Regions from separate parts of the Bacillus sp. 01N42_2 genome, predicted to be linked through region 4. Evidence: riboswitches for the same ligand, from Rfam matches in the RefSeq annotation. Region 4 holds a riboswitch; each other region holds the start of a gene.
What was found. A riboswitch is a leader RNA that binds a small molecule or an ion and turns the genes downstream of it on or off. The one in region 4 is predicted to bind S-adenosylmethionine.
Positions count from the first base shown of each region.

Region 1: it holds a riboswitch for S-adenosylmethionine, as region 4 does, so the genes downstream of both, AC1DN5_RS13715 (methionine biosynthesis PLP-dependent protein) here and metK (methionine adenosyltransferase) in region 4, are expected to answer to the same signal.
Region 2: it holds a riboswitch for S-adenosylmethionine, as region 4 does, so the genes downstream of both, mtnW (2,3-diketo-5-methylthiopentyl-1-phosphate enolase) here and metK (methionine adenosyltransferase) in region 4, are expected to answer to the same signal.
Region 3: it holds a riboswitch for S-adenosylmethionine, as region 4 does, so the genes downstream of both, AC1DN5_RS13270 (bifunctional homocysteine S-methyltransferase/methylenetetrahydrofolate reductase) here and metK (methionine adenosyltransferase) in region 4, are expected to answer to the same signal.

Region 1 is NZ_JBFTRO010000005.1:277,657-281,278, reverse strand. Features, by position in the region: gene metC (cystathionine beta-lyase) at 7-1,182, opposite strand; gene AC1DN5_RS13715 (methionine biosynthesis PLP-dependent protein) at 1,175-2,296, opposite strand; SAM riboswitch class I at 2,365-2,490, opposite strand; gene AC1DN5_RS13710 (esterase family protein) at 2,665-3,387, shown strand; gene AC1DN5_RS13705 (YjcG family protein) at 3,412-3,622, shown strand, end outside.
Region 2 is NZ_JBFTRO010000002.1:578,658-582,279, forward strand. Features, by position in the region: gene mtnX (2-hydroxy-3-keto-5-methylthiopentenyl-1-phosphate phosphatase) at 1-277, opposite strand, end outside; gene mtnW (2,3-diketo-5-methylthiopentyl-1-phosphate enolase) at 274-1,488, opposite strand; SAM riboswitch class I at 1,570-1,669, opposite strand; gene AC1DN5_RS06610 (pyridoxal phosphate-dependent aminotransferase) at 1,706-2,902, opposite strand; gene AC1DN5_RS06615 (carbon-nitrogen family hydrolase) at 2,995-3,622, shown strand, end outside.
Region 3 is NZ_JBFTRO010000005.1:201,290-204,911, reverse strand. Features, by position in the region: gene AC1DN5_RS13280 (CvfB family protein) at 1-585, opposite strand, end outside; gene AC1DN5_RS13275 (YajQ family cyclic di-GMP-binding protein) at 685-1,176, shown strand; SAM riboswitch class I at 1,277-1,398, shown strand; gene AC1DN5_RS13270 (bifunctional homocysteine S-methyltransferase/methylenetetrahydrofolate reductase) at 1,488-3,329, shown strand; partial or broken gene AC1DN5_RS13265 (GNAT family N-acetyltransferase) at 3,393-3,617, shown strand.
Region 4 is NZ_JBFTRO010000003.1:544,023-547,644, reverse strand. Features, by position in the region: gene pckA (phosphoenolpyruvate carboxykinase (ATP)) at 1-786, opposite strand, end outside; SAM riboswitch class I at 984-1,122, shown strand; gene metK (methionine adenosyltransferase) at 1,292-2,494, shown strand; gene asnB (asparagine synthase (glutamine-hydrolyzing)) at 2,638-3,622, shown strand, end outside.

The sequences.
Region 1 (3,622 bases), on a different contig from region 4:
TTTCATTTATAATCTGACTTTGGCGGGAGTTATTTTTTTCAATGCCTGTTCGAAGTCGCGTTCTAAATCTTCGGCGTTTTCGACTCCGACGCTCAGGCGCAGAAGGCCGTCTGTGATGCCGCGTTTTTCCCTCTCCGCTTTCGGCATGGCGGCATGCGACATAGTTGCAGGGTATGAGAGAATGGATTCAACGGCGCCGAGGCTGACCGCAAATACCGGAAGAGATACATTTTCGACCAGCTTTTTGACGGCTTCTTTGCTTTCCAGTTCAAAGGACAGGACGGCGCCCGCTCCGCTTGCTTGCCGTTTATGGGTATCGGCTCCCGGGTGTCCGGCAAGGCCGGGATAGTAAACGTTTTTGACGGCGGGGTGCCCGTCAAAAAAGGCAGCCAGCCGTTCAGCCGTCCGGCTCGCTTTTTCCAGTCTGACCTGCAATGTTTTTAAGCCTCTCAATACGAGCCAGCAGTCCTGAACGCCGAGCACCGCTCCAAATGAGTTTTGCAGCTTATACAGCTGATTGCCGAGCTCTTCATCCTTGACGGCGGCAAGGCCTGACAGCACATCGCTGTGGCCGCTTAAAAATTTCGTCGCGCTGTGAAGCACGATATCTACGCCGAGATCAAGCGGCCGTTGCAGTGCAGGCGTCATGAAAGTGTTGTCAAGGTATGTCAGACAGCCGTGTTCTTTTGCCAGCTCGACGACGGCTTTAATGTCCGTGATGCCGAGCGTCGGGTTTGACGGTGTTTCCATATAGATGGCTTTCGTATTCGGCCGGATGGCGCGGGCAACCGCTTCTGTGTCCGTCATATCGACAAAAGTGTGTTCGATTCCGAAACGGGGCAGCACTTCTGTCACCATGCGGAATGTTCCGCCGTACACATCCTCCGTGACGAGAACATGGTCGCCTTGGGATAAGAGCAGAAACGCCGTCGAAATCGCCGCCATTCCGGAGCTGAAAGCAAAGCCTCTCGTTCCGCCTTCAAGACCTGCGATCGTTTCTTCAAGCGCTGTTCTTGTCGGTGTGCCGGAGCGGCTGTAATCATATGTCCCGAATTCTTCAAAGGAAGACTGATGAAATGTGGAAGCATGCTGAATCGGCACGCTGACGGCTCCGGTAGCTCCGTCAGTTTTAAATGGATTGTGCACGAGCTGGGTTTCCAGCGTCCAATTTTGATTACTCATATGACACGGCCCCCTCTTTTACTTGCTGTAATGCCTGCTTTACATCTCGCTTCAAATCTTCTGCATGTTCAATTCCCACTGAAAATCTGAGCAGGCGGTTGCAGACGCCGTTTGCGATACGGATATCTTCCGGAATGTCCATGTGCGTCTGTGTCGCGGGGTATGTAATAAAGCTTTCCACCCCGCCGAGACTTTCTGCGAAACAGATCGTTTTCAGCGCCTTTAAAAATGGATTGACCCATTCCTCTTTTTGCAGCCGGAAAGACAGCATTCCGCCTTTTCCGGGATATAACACGTCTGCGATTTCTTCTTCCTGTTCTAAAAATTCTGCAAGTTCACGGGCGTTTTCTTCATGACGCCGCATTCTGAGCCCGAGTGTTTTCATCCCTCTCATTAAAAGCCACGAATCAAACGGCGGGAGAACGGCTCCGATCGCATTTTGGTGATTAAACATGATGTCGCCGAGCTCTTCATCCTTTACGACAGCAAGACCGGCAAGGAGATCATTGTGCCCGCCTAAATATTTTGTGGCGCTGTGAATGACGATATCGGCTCCCAGTTCAAGCGGGCGCTGGATGACCGGGGTATAAAACGTATTATCGACAATCAAGAGCAGGCCGGCTTCTTTCGTAATCCGGGCGATTTTTTCAATGTCCGCCTCCTGCATTAACGGGTTTGTAGGCGTTTCAACAAATACCGCTTTCGTGTTTTCCGTTAATTTGGAGCGTAAACAGTCTTCATCGCTGAAATCATCGTAAATAAAGCTTAAGCCGTATTTTCTCCATTCATTTTCAAACAAACGGTATGTGCCTCCGTATAAATCGGAGGATACAATCAATTCATCCCCGCTTTTAAATAAAGCCATAATCGTTTGAATGGCTGCCATTCCGGAGCTGAAAGCAAAGCCTCTCGCACCGTTTTCCAACACGGCGATAGCGTCTTCAACGAGCTGGCGTGTCGGGTTTTTCGTGCGCACGTAATCAAAACCTGTAGATTCTCCTATTCCTCTATGCCGGTAAGCGGTGGACAGATAAATCGGCGGACTGACCGTTCCTGTTGCTTCTTCGCTTCTATTTCCAATTTGGGCTAATTTTGTTTCAACATGCTGCGTCATCAGTAAGCACCATCCTTTTCAAAAATAAAAAAGCTCCCTCTTCATAAGAAGAAGGAGCTTTTCTCTTCCTCTTATCTTCCAAGCATGTGAATCGCTTGCTGGATTTAGCACCTTGGCACTTTGCCTTCCCGCGGCAAAGCAAACCGGTTGCTGAGGTTTCAAAGGGCCAGTCCCTCCACCTCTCGTGATAAGAATATTGTTTTGTATTTTCTGATTGTTCTATATTAACGCACTATAAAATGGATTTCAACAACTTTTTAATTTTCTGAACTCTCGCAAGAAGTACATCTGAAGAAAGAAATTTCTAATAATTCATGGTACAATAGGGAAAAACCATCAAGACAAGAAGCGGCCTGGAGGAATGCGAAGTGGCACCGAAAACCGGAATCATTCATGAGAAAAAACTTTTCTCTCATGAGCTTGAAGAAGAAATGACCGTTTTGGTCTACCTGCCCAACACTTACTCCCCCCTGTATAAATATCATACGGTCATCGCCCAGGACGGCCATGATTATTTCAGATTAGGGAGAATCGGGCGGCAGGCGGAAGAGCTCATGTCAAAAGGGGAAATTGACCGCTGCATCATTATCGGCGTCCCATATAAAAATGTGCGGGAGCGAAGAAACACATACCATCCCGAAGGCTCTAAGTTCGCCTCATATAAACGGTTTATCGCAAATGAGCTCGTTCCTTTTATCGACAAAGAATACCCGACTTATCAAGTCGGATACGGCCGCACCATGATCGGGGATTCCCTCGGCGGAACCGTCTCGCTCATGACGGCGATTGACTATCCGAACATGTTTGGAAACGTCATCATGCAGTCTCCGTATGTTGACGGGCACGTGCTGGATGCCGTCCGGCAGTCGGAGGATCTCAAACAGATATCCGTTTATCATCAAATCGGAGAAAAAGAAACCGATGTCCACACGACGGACGGCCAGGTGCTTGATTTCACCGCGCCGAACGAAGAGCTCAAACAGCTGCTGGAAAGCAAACAGTCTGAATACACGTATGAAACCTTTGACGGGGATCATAAATGGACATACTGGCAGCCGCTCATCACGCCGGCGCTGAAAAAAATGCTGTAACCATTCATTAAGGAGGGAACTTTCATGAAATACGGTATTGTTTTATTTCCATCAAAAAAATTACAGGATCTCGCAAATTCGTATCGGAAACGCTATGACCCGAGCTACGCGCTCATACCGCCGCATCTGACGGTAAGAGATCCGTTTGAAGCGACAGAACAGGAAATCGAGCAGATCGTATCACAGCTGAGACAGACGGCGAAAGAGTCGCACCCGCTCGTTCTGAAGATCACAA
Region 2 (3,622 bases), on a different contig from region 4:
GGAGATCGTTTGACCGGACAAACGAAACAAAATCCAAAAAGCCGTCCCGTATTTTCGCATCCTCCAGAATAAAGTCCGTCAGCTCATCTTTTAAGCTGCTCGGCAGCAGCCCGAACATCCGGCCGACTCCTTCCTGAATTGATATGCTTTTAGACAGAACACCGTCTTTTAATTCAAGCCACTCAGGGGGCGCGAATTCTTTCATCATGCTGACAATGTTGTCGTTCATGGTGACTGTTCCGTCGAAATCACAAATAATCAGCGGTGTGCGGGTCATACGGATTCCGCCTTTCCCCATTTGTCTAATGCGAGCTGAAGATCTTTGCACGACGCGGCTTTTTCTTTAATCGGCTGTGCTTCAAGCACCGCATCAATAATGGCGCGGAACGCTCTTCCGCCGCCCTCGGCTCCTTTCGGATGGCCGTGAATGCCTCCGCCTGCATTGATGATGTGATCAATACCGAAATCACGCATTAACAATGGCACCATGCCTGGATGAATGCCTGCTGACGGGACGGCAAACGTCGGATGAAAGACGTCTTCCTTTACACATTCATGATGGATCGCAAGTGCGGACTCCTTCGGAAGAGCGACGGATCCGTATGGTGACGGAAATAAGCTGAAATCGGCGCCGCAATAGCGGTTCAGCTTGCCGAGCAAAAGTGCGTGCGATAAACCGTAAACGGGAGATGATGTAAACGCGCCGCTGACCGCCGGATGCGCCATAATCGGAAGCGGGATTTCCCCATCTTCAGCAAGACTTTGCATGACGTCTAAGCCGTAGGCGAATACATTCAGTAAGAGGGCGTCTGCCCCGAGTTCTGCCGCGCGTCTCGCTTTATCCCGCAATTCAGAAGTCCTCCCCGTCAGGTTTACGGCGTACAGCGTCTTATGCCCCGTCTCCTCCCGCGTTTCCTTCAGGACTTGTTTTCCTTCGATAATGCGGGTTTCAAACGGAGCCAGTTCATTTTCAAAGAAAATTTCGTCATCTTTAATAAGATCCACGCCGCCGAGCGCCTGCTGTCTGAGCTGTTCTTTAATGTCGGCGAGATCCCGTCCGATCACGCCTTTAAAGATGCTCATCAGAAGCGGTCTTTCAAATTCGCCCAGCAGTTTGCGGATGCCGTATATACCGAATTTCGGCCCGGGAAGGGAGCGTTTAAACCCTTCGGAAAATTCAAGATCAGTCAATTTTATTTTTCCGTCCAGTGACAGCTTTCCGAATACCGTCGTCAGGACGGCCGGAATATCTCTTGAAAAGTTCGCCTCAGGATAGGCGATGGTGATGACGGATTGTGTTTCGTTTTCTTTGGCCCCTTCTTTTTCCTCAACTTTCACGACCCGGCCTTTATGCTTTCTGAGCTGTTCCTGTTTCACCAGGGGCAGATCCGTCCAGGAGCCTACCGTCAGCCCCGCCGCAATCTGTTCCGCCCGCTTTTCACTGTCCGTTGTGTCTGTCAGAAGATATGTTGCCAATACTTCGCTCATGCGTGAACGCCTCTCTTTCTTTCGCAAAACATAAAAAAGCCTCTTCCTTAAGAGCAGAAAGAGGCTTCGTGTTATGTCCGAATCTTATCTCTCAGCTCCTGCTGCAAGAATTAGCACCGTGCTTTATCAGTCGGTTGCCGGGCTTCATCGGGCTCGTCCCTCTGCCTGCTCTTGATAAGAATAATGATTTTATAAAGTATTTTGAATTATCGCATTGTTATCCTGATATGTCAATGCTTTTTCGGGTGAAAAGATTCAGCTTCCCGATCCGTTCCGCAGCTTCTTTAAGTCTTTCTTCACTTGTCAGAAGACCGACTCTTATATAGCCTTCTCCGAATTTTCCGAACCCGTTTCCGGCTGCGACCGCGACATCCGCTTTTTCCAAAAGCAGATCTGAAAACGACTGCGACGTATATCCGTCCGGCACCGGAAGCCATGCAAAAAAGGAACCCGCCGGAGCCGTCACATCCCAGCCGATATCACGGCAGGCTGCAATCCAGGCATTGCGTCTCGACTCATATCTGTCATTTTGCGCTGCGACGCATGTCTGATCCGCCAAAAGAGCGGCGGCTGCAGCCTGCTGCGCCGCGGGAAACAAGCTGACAAACATATGATCTTGATAAAGATTGATCGCTTCGATGACAGACGCGTTTCCTACCGCAAATCCGACCCGCCAGCCCGCCATGTTATACGTTTTGGACAAAGTATAGATTTCAATCCCCGTTTCTTTTGCGCCTTCTGTCTGCAAAAAGCTCAGCGGTTTATGCCCGTCAAAACCGACAGCCCCGTATGCGAAATCATGAACGACACAAATGCCGTTTTGTTCCGCAAAGCTGACCGTCTCCTCGAAAAACGCCTCTGTTGCCACAGCACCGGTCGGATTATTCGGATAATTGAGATACAGCAGCTTTGCCTCGTTCTGCACCGTTTCAGGAATTGCGCTGTAATCGGGGAGAAACCCTCTATCTTCCGTCAGCGGCATCATTTCCATTTTCGCTTTCGCAAGGGCGACCCCCGACCAGTAGTCAGGATATCCGGGATCAGGCACAAGAATGGTATCTCCCGGGTTCAAAAGACATTGCGGAAGTTCAACAAGCCCCGCCTTGCCTCCGAACAGCACGGCTACTTCCGTTTCCGGATCAAGCGTCACCCCGTACTCCCTTTCATAAAATTCAGCCGCAGCTTTTTTGAAGCTGTAAGCGCCCCGGAATGATGAGTATTTATGATTTTCCGGCCTTTCGACGGCACGCTTCATTTCTTCAACGATATGCTGAGGTGTCGGCTGATCAGGGTTCCCCTGTCCTAAATTGATGATGTCTTTGCCTTCTTTCAGCTTTTGATTGACCTTTTGCACCAAAGATGCAAAAAATTGTTCCGGCAGCTGTTTGAGTACATCTGAGACTTCAAAGTTCATATTTTCACCTTCTAAAAATGTCTTGAAATGATAGTCCATCATCATATATGGTTAAATAAAAAAAGTAAAGAGAAACTTGAGGTGTATAAAAAATGAAATGGACCGTTTCCTGTTTGCAATTTGATATTTCATACGGAAATCCTTCAGAAAACTTCAAAAAAGCAGAATCTTTGATTGAGCAAGAAAGCCGCCATGCTGATGTCATCGTGCTTCCTGAGCTGTGGACGACCGGCTATGATCTCACACGGCTTGACCAGCTGGCGGATGAAAACGGCGAAGTTTCGGCACAATGGCTTAAAAAAACGGCCAAAGCATACAACGTACACCTCGTTGCCGGATCTTTTGCCGTCAAAGAAGGCGAAAATGTCTATAACACTATGTACATCGCCGATAACAGCGGGCAGATCGTGAAGCGCTATCAGAAAGCCCATCTGTTTCAACTGATGGATGAACATCTGTATCTGACAGCAGGAAACAGTGATGGTTCCTTTGAGCTTGACGGTGTCAAGTGCGCCGGGCTGATCTGCTATGATATCCGTTTCCCCGAATGGATCAGAAAGCATACGTCCCAAGGAGCGAATGTCCTGTTTATCTCTGCGGAATGGCCTCTGCCCCGCCTCGATCATTGGCGGAGTCTGCTTGTCGCCAGAGCCATTGAAAACCAATGTTTTGTCGCAGCCTCTAACTGCACGGGGTCAAATCCCGATAATGAATTTGCCG
Region 3 (3,622 bases), on a different contig from region 4:
GTGAATAAACGCGCGGATGCCTTCATCTGTAATCAGAAAAGAGCCAGATGCGATCAGTCTGTACACCGTGCCTGTCAAGTCTTTATTCATGACGTCTTCCTCTGCATCCGTAAATAATTCACTGATGATATCCTCAGGCGCCGGCTTGGCAAACATGCGTCCGCGGCTTGTCACCTTCAGCATGCAATACAGTCTGTCGCCTTTTTGGGGCCAGACGGATTTGTACGGAGGAAGATGCTCCGTTGCGACAAGCGCGTCTTTCGACAAACCGACGTCGACGAATACGCCCATATCTTCCACTGCGTCCGTCACTTCCACCCATCCGTAATCATAAAAGCTGATGAGCGGCTTTTTCATTGTCGCCGCGAGTCTTTCCTGATGGTCGACGTAAATAAATACGTCCACTTCATCTCTGTCTTCGATATCCTCCGTGATTTCACTGTTATGTAAAAGAACCGTATCCTCGCCGTCCGTTAAAAAATAACCGAAATCGGTCTGGTGATCTATACTAAGCGTGAGCTGCTGCCCTGGTTTCATGTTATCGTCCTTCCTGCTTCGCCCGTCAGAGGCTGATGTTTTTCTCATTTTTTCCAATTCGCACAAATTCATGCTTTGTGCTGTTGGACATTTCTCTTTATTCTACTATAATCAACACATAAGTGAAATGTTATAGGAGGTTTTCTCATGGCAAAAGAAAGTTCTTTTGATATTGTATCCAAAGTTGAATTTCCTGAAGTGCAGAATGCGATTCAGATGACGCTGAAAGAAATCGGCACGCGCTATGACTTTAAAGGATCTAAAAGCAATGTGACTTTAGAAAAGGAAGAACTTGTTCTGATTTCTGATGATGAGTTTAAATTGAATCAGCTCAAGGATGTGCTGAGCGGCAAGCTGATTAAACGGGATGTGCCGACGAAAAACATTGAATACGGCAAAATCGAAAATGCATCGGGAGGCACGGTGCGCCAGCGCGCGAAGCTTGTACAGGGCATTGATAAAGACAACGCAAAAAAAATCAACGCGGTGATTAAAAACTCCGGCTTGAAGGTTAAGTCGCAGATTCAGGACGACCAAGTGCGCGTCACCGGAAAAAATAAAGATGATCTGCAGCAGGTTATTGCAGCCGTCCGCGGAGCAGACCTGCCGATTGACGTTCAATTTATTAATTTCAGATAAATTATGTGATTCCTATTGATTATTGTCTCTATTTTCGGTAAATTTGGAGAAAGGGATTTTCACAGTTAAGTTTTGGAAACCCATGACAATTACATGAACGTTCTTATCAAGAGAAGCCGAGGGACTGGCCCGACGACGCTTCAGCAACCGGTGTAGTGGTTTACCCAAACCATGACCAAGGTGCTAAATCCAGCAAGCTAAAAACAGCTTGGAAGATAAGAAGAGAGACAAATGATTACAAAGTCTTCTTCTTAAGAAGACTTTTTTTATTTCTCTTTTTTCCTTGCTGAATGTGATGAAGGAGGCAAACAATGGGACTATTACAAGACTTAGAAGAACGGATTTTAATCGGAGACGGCGCGATGGGCACTCTCCTCTACTCCTACGGCATTGACAGATGTTTTGAGGAACTGAATGTATCTAAGCCCGATGAGATCAAGCGGATACATAAGGCATACGTGGAAGCCGGTGCAGATATCATCCAGACGAACACGTACGGCGCGAATTTTATTAAGCTCTCCAGATACGGCCTTGAGGATGAAACGAAAAAAATCAATCAGGAGGCGGTCAAAATCGCGCGCGCTTCCTCAGACGGCGCTTATGTATTGGGAACGATGGGCGGCATCCGCACCTTTAACAAAAACGCCTACAGCCTTGAAGAGATTAAACGCAGCTTTCGGGAGCAGCTTTATTTATTGCTGCACGAAGAGCCGGACGGCCTGCTTTTGGAAACATACTATGATTTAGAAGAGGCGCGCGAAGTGCTGAAGATCGCCAGAAAAGAAACGGAACTTCCGATCATGCTGAACGTATCCATGCACGAACAGGGCGTGCTTCAGGACGGAACGCCGCTTCGGGAAGCTCTCAGGTCAATTGCCGATCTCGGCGCTGATATAACGGGAATCAATTGCCGGCTCGGCCCGTACCACATGATTGAAGCGCTGACAGAAGTGCCGATTTTCCGTGACGCTTATTTATCGGTCTATCCGAACAGCAGCCTTCCGTCCTTAGAAGAAGGCCGGCTTGTTTATGATACGGACGATGCCTATTTCCGGGAAAGCGCCGTACAATTCCGCACTCAGGGCGCTCGCATTATCGGCGGCTGCTGCGGCACGACGCCCAACCATATCAGAGCCATGGCTGAAGCGGTTCGCGGACTTTCACCGGTCACTGATAAAGAAGTGAAAATCAGACGGGAAGAAGAAGTCATCTCCGTCCGGGATGAACGGACCGAGCCGGGTTTAAACGAAATCGCCGCGCAAAAACGGTCAATTATCGTAGAGCTTGACCCGCCAAAAAAATTGAATTTTGACAAATTTCTGCAAGCGGCGGCTGAATTAAAGGAAACCGGCATAAAAGCGCTGACGCTCGCCGACAATTCATTGGCGACACCGAGAATCAGCAATGCCGCCTGCGGTTCATTGCTGAAAGAGCGCCTTGATATCCGTTCTCTCGTCCATATTACATGCAGAGACCGCAACATCATCGGCCTTCAGTCACATTTAATGGGGCTGGATACGCTCGGGCTTACCGACATTTTAGCCATCACCGGCGATCCTTCAAAAATCGGCGACTTTCCGGGGGCTACCTCCGTCTATGATTTAACGTCCTTTGACTTGATCAGGCTGATTAAACAATTCAACGAGGGCATTTCTTTATCGGGGAAACCGCTCGGCAAGAAAACAAACTTTTCCGTAGCCGGGGCGTTTAACCCGAATGTCCGTCATTTGGATAAGGCCGTAAAACGGCTGGAGAAAAAAATCGAGTGCGGCGCTGACTACTTCGTGTCTCAGCCTGTCTACTCAGAGCAGCAGCTCATTGACATTCATCATGAAACAAAACATCTCAAAACACCGGTGTATATCGGAATCATGCCGTTAACGAGCAGCCGCAATGCAGAGTTCATTCATCATGAAATCCCGGGCATTAAGCTGTCTGACAGCATCCGCGAAAAAATGGCGCTCGCCGGCGAAGACAAACGGAAGCAGAAAGCCGAGGGCCTCGCCATCGCCAAGTCGCTTCTTGACACGGCGTGTGAACTGTTCAACGGAATTTATTTAATCACCCCGTTTCTCCGTTCTGATTTGACGTCAGAGCTCGCTGCTTATATTAAGCAAAAGGATGAAAAGCGGGCCGATGTATATTTACATTGATAATCAAGAGGCCGCCTGATGTGACAGGCGGCTTTTTATCACAGCAGAAGACACGGCGTACCGCGCGGCATGGCGGCGCTTGAGGAATATCGGACGCAAAAAGCGCGAAGCACGTTAATCGCTCATGCAGAACGGAAACTGGCCGGAATGGGGGCGGCGCTTGTCTGGTGCAACGCCAGATGTCACGTAAAGGGATATTACGAAAAGCTCGGCTGGCAAAGCACCGGCGGCCCCTTTGACATACCCGGCATCGGCCCCCATGTGATCATGTATAAAGAACTCTCCTGAAACAG
Region 4 (3,622 bases):
GCCGGAGTCTGACCAGCCGTGCTCGTCATCGCCGATCAGTTTCCGGTCCTCATCGGCCGAAAGCGTCGTTTTCCCCGTGCCGGAAAGACCGAAGAACAAGGCGACATCACCTTTTTCACCGACGTTGGCTGAGCAGTGCATCGGCAGAATATCTTGCTGCGGAAGAAGGAAGTTCATAATGGAGAAAATTGATTTTTTCATTTCTCCGGCGTATTCGGTACCGCCGATTAAAATGACGCGCTTTTCGAAAGATACAATGATAAATGTTTCCGAATGCGTGCCGTCCGTCTCCGGATCCGCTTTAAAATGCGGAGCTGAGAGAATGGTAAAGGGCTGTGCTTCCGAATCCCTTTCAGCCGTCTCCGGTCTGATAAACAGCTGGCGCGCGAACAGGTTGTGCCATGCAAATTCATTTACGACTGTAATCGGCAGTCTGTATTTTTCATCTGCGCCTGCGAATCCTTCAAAAACAAACAGTTCATCTCTCTGTTTTAAGTAGCTGACGACTTTGGCGTACAGCTTTTCAAACGCCTCTTCAGAAATGGGCTGGTTCACCGCGCCCCAATCAATTTGATTTTCTGTGCTTTTTTCACGAACAATAAATTTATCTTTAGGTGATCGTCCCGTATATGCACCGGTAGTGGCGCGTACGGCGCCCGTAGATGTCAGTGTGCCTTCATTTCGGGTGATCACTTTTTCGGTAAGTTTTGGCGCCGATAAATTATGATGCACATTTGGACTTGCGAGTAATGCTTGAAGATCTGCGGTTAAATCAACTAATTTCATAAAACCCTTCCTTTGCCGGTTTATTTTTATTTCGCTGAATGTGGAATTAGTATAACACATATATAAAAATAGTCTATACTGTTTATTATTTTTTGTTTGTGTTTTTCCATTGCTTCCTGAAATAAAGGCGCGTAATCGCTTTAATTCATATTGACACTTTCCGCCCTTTTACGATAAGATATTTCATTGAGCGGATACTCTTATCCCGAGCTGGCGGAGGGACAGGCCCGATGAAGCCCAGCAACCGGTTTCTCTGTAAAAAAGCAGGTGAATACACTGTGGGAAACCAAGGTGCTAACCTGATGCAAGGTTTAATATTTCCTTGAGCGATAAGAGTGAAAGGCACACAGACCAAACCCTTTCCTCGAGTGGAAAAGGTTTTTTTATTTCATAAAATATGCCAATTAACATTCTCTGATATAGTATGACATTGTATTAAGAGGGAGCGAGTTCCGTATCATATGAGAAGGTCTTTCAAAAGATCTTTTTTCAGGAGGAAAAGTGAATGAGTAAAAACCGTCGACTATTTACATCTGAATCTGTTACTGAGGGTCATCCGGATAAAATCTGTGACCAAATTTCTGACAGCATCTTAGATGAGATTTTAAAAAAAGACCCGAACGCGCGCGTAGCCTGTGAAACATCTGTAACGACAGGCCTTGTGCTGGTAAGCGGAGAGATTACAACTTCAACATACGTTGACATTCCGAAAACAGTCCGTGAAACGATTAAAGAAATCGGCTACACACGGGCAAAATACGGATTTGATGCGGAGACTTGCGCTGTTTTAACATCAATTGATGAACAGTCTGCGGATATCGCGATGGGTGTCGATCAGGCTCTTGAAGCGCGTGAAGGCACAATGAGCGATGCTGAAATCGAAGCTATCGGAGCGGGTGACCAAGGTCTGATGTTCGGTTATGCGTGTAACGAAACGAAAGAGCTTATGCCGCTTCCGATCTCTTTGGCGCATAAATTGGCCCGCCGTTTGAGCGAAGTCCGCAAAGAAGACATTCTTCCGTACCTTCGCCCTGACGGAAAAACGCAAGTTACCGTTGAATATGACGAGAACAACAAGCCGGTCCGCATCGATGCGATCGTCATCTCGACTCAGCACCATCCGGAAATTACGCTTGAGCAGATTCAGCGCAATCTGAAAGAGCATGTCATTAACCCTGTCGTGCCTGAGGAACTGATTGATGACGAAACAAAATACTTCATCAACCCTACGGGACGTTTCGTAATCGGCGGTCCTCAAGGCGATGCGGGACTTACCGGCCGTAAAATCATCGTTGACACATACGGCGGATATGCACGCCACGGCGGCGGTGCATTCTCCGGTAAGGATGCGACGAAAGTAGACCGTTCAGCGGCTTACGCTGCGAGATACGTAGCGAAAAACATCGTGGCTGCAGGACTTGCTGATTCTTGTGAAGTGCAGCTTGCATACGCAATCGGCGTGGCACAGCCTGTATCTATTTCCATCAATACATTTGATACAGGAAAAGCTTCTGAAGAGAAACTGATCGAAGTCGTACGGAATAACTTCGACCTGAGACCTGCTGGCATTATTAAAATGCTTGATCTGCGCCGTCCGATCTATAAGCAGACTGCCGCTTACGGCCACTTCGGACGTCACGATGTGGATCTTCCTTGGGAGCGTACTGACAAGGCGGATGCGCTTCGCAAAGAAGCACTAGGAGAATAATTTTATAGCCGCTTATTTAAGCGGCTTTCCCTTTTTGCAGATGCTGCCATGCTTATTTTTTACATAGCGTGAAACCAATGGCGTAACAAAGCGTCTATAAAAAGGGGGTTCAATTAGAAAATTACACTTATGGAGGCTATACTATGTGTGGATTTGTCGGTGTTTTTAATAAGCATCCATTAACTCAAACCGCAGATCAAGAAGAGCTAATCAAACAAATGAACCAAATGATCGTTCACCGCGGTCCTGACAGCGATGGGTATTATCATGATGAGCACGTCGGATTCGGCTTCAGACGGCTCAGTATTATTGACGTAGAAAACGGCGGACAGCCTTTATCATATGAAGATGAGAAATATTGGATCATTTTTAACGGCGAAATCTATAACTACATTGAATTGAGAGAAGAGCTTGAAGCGAAAGGCTACACTTTCAATACAGATTCCGATACAGAGGTGCTCCTTGCGACATACCGTCATTATAAAGAAGAAGCTGCTTCAAAGCTTCGCGGAATGTTTGCGTTTTTAATCTGGAACAAAACTGACCGTGTCATGTACGGCGCGAGAGACCCGTTCGGCATTAAACCGCTGTATTACACAACCATCGGGGACAAAGTGTATTTTGCATCTGAAAGAAAAAGTTTAATGGCCGCTCAAAACGGTATTGATCTCGATAAAGCTTCTTTACAGCAATATATGTCTTTCCAATTCGTTCCTGAACCGAGCACGCTTGACGCTGAAGTGAAAAAAGTCGAGCCGGGCAGCCAGTTTACGATCCGCCCGGAAGGCGAAATCGCGTTTAAAACGTATTTCAAAGCGAACTTTAAGCCTGTTCAGTCCGATGAAGATAAATTGGTGAAAGAAGTCAGAGACGCAATCTTTGACTCTGTCAAAGTCCACATGAGAAGTGACGTTCCTGTCGGTTCGTTTCTATCCGGCGGCATCGACTCTTCTTTTATCGTCTCAGTTGCGAAAGAATTTCACCCGAACCTTAAAACATTTTCTGTCGGCTTTGAACAGCAGGGCTTCAGTGAGGTTGACGTAGCGAAGGAAACAGCTGCCGCGCTCGGGATTGAAAATATCAGCAAAGTCATTTCTCCTGAGGAGTATATGAACGAGCTTCCGAAAA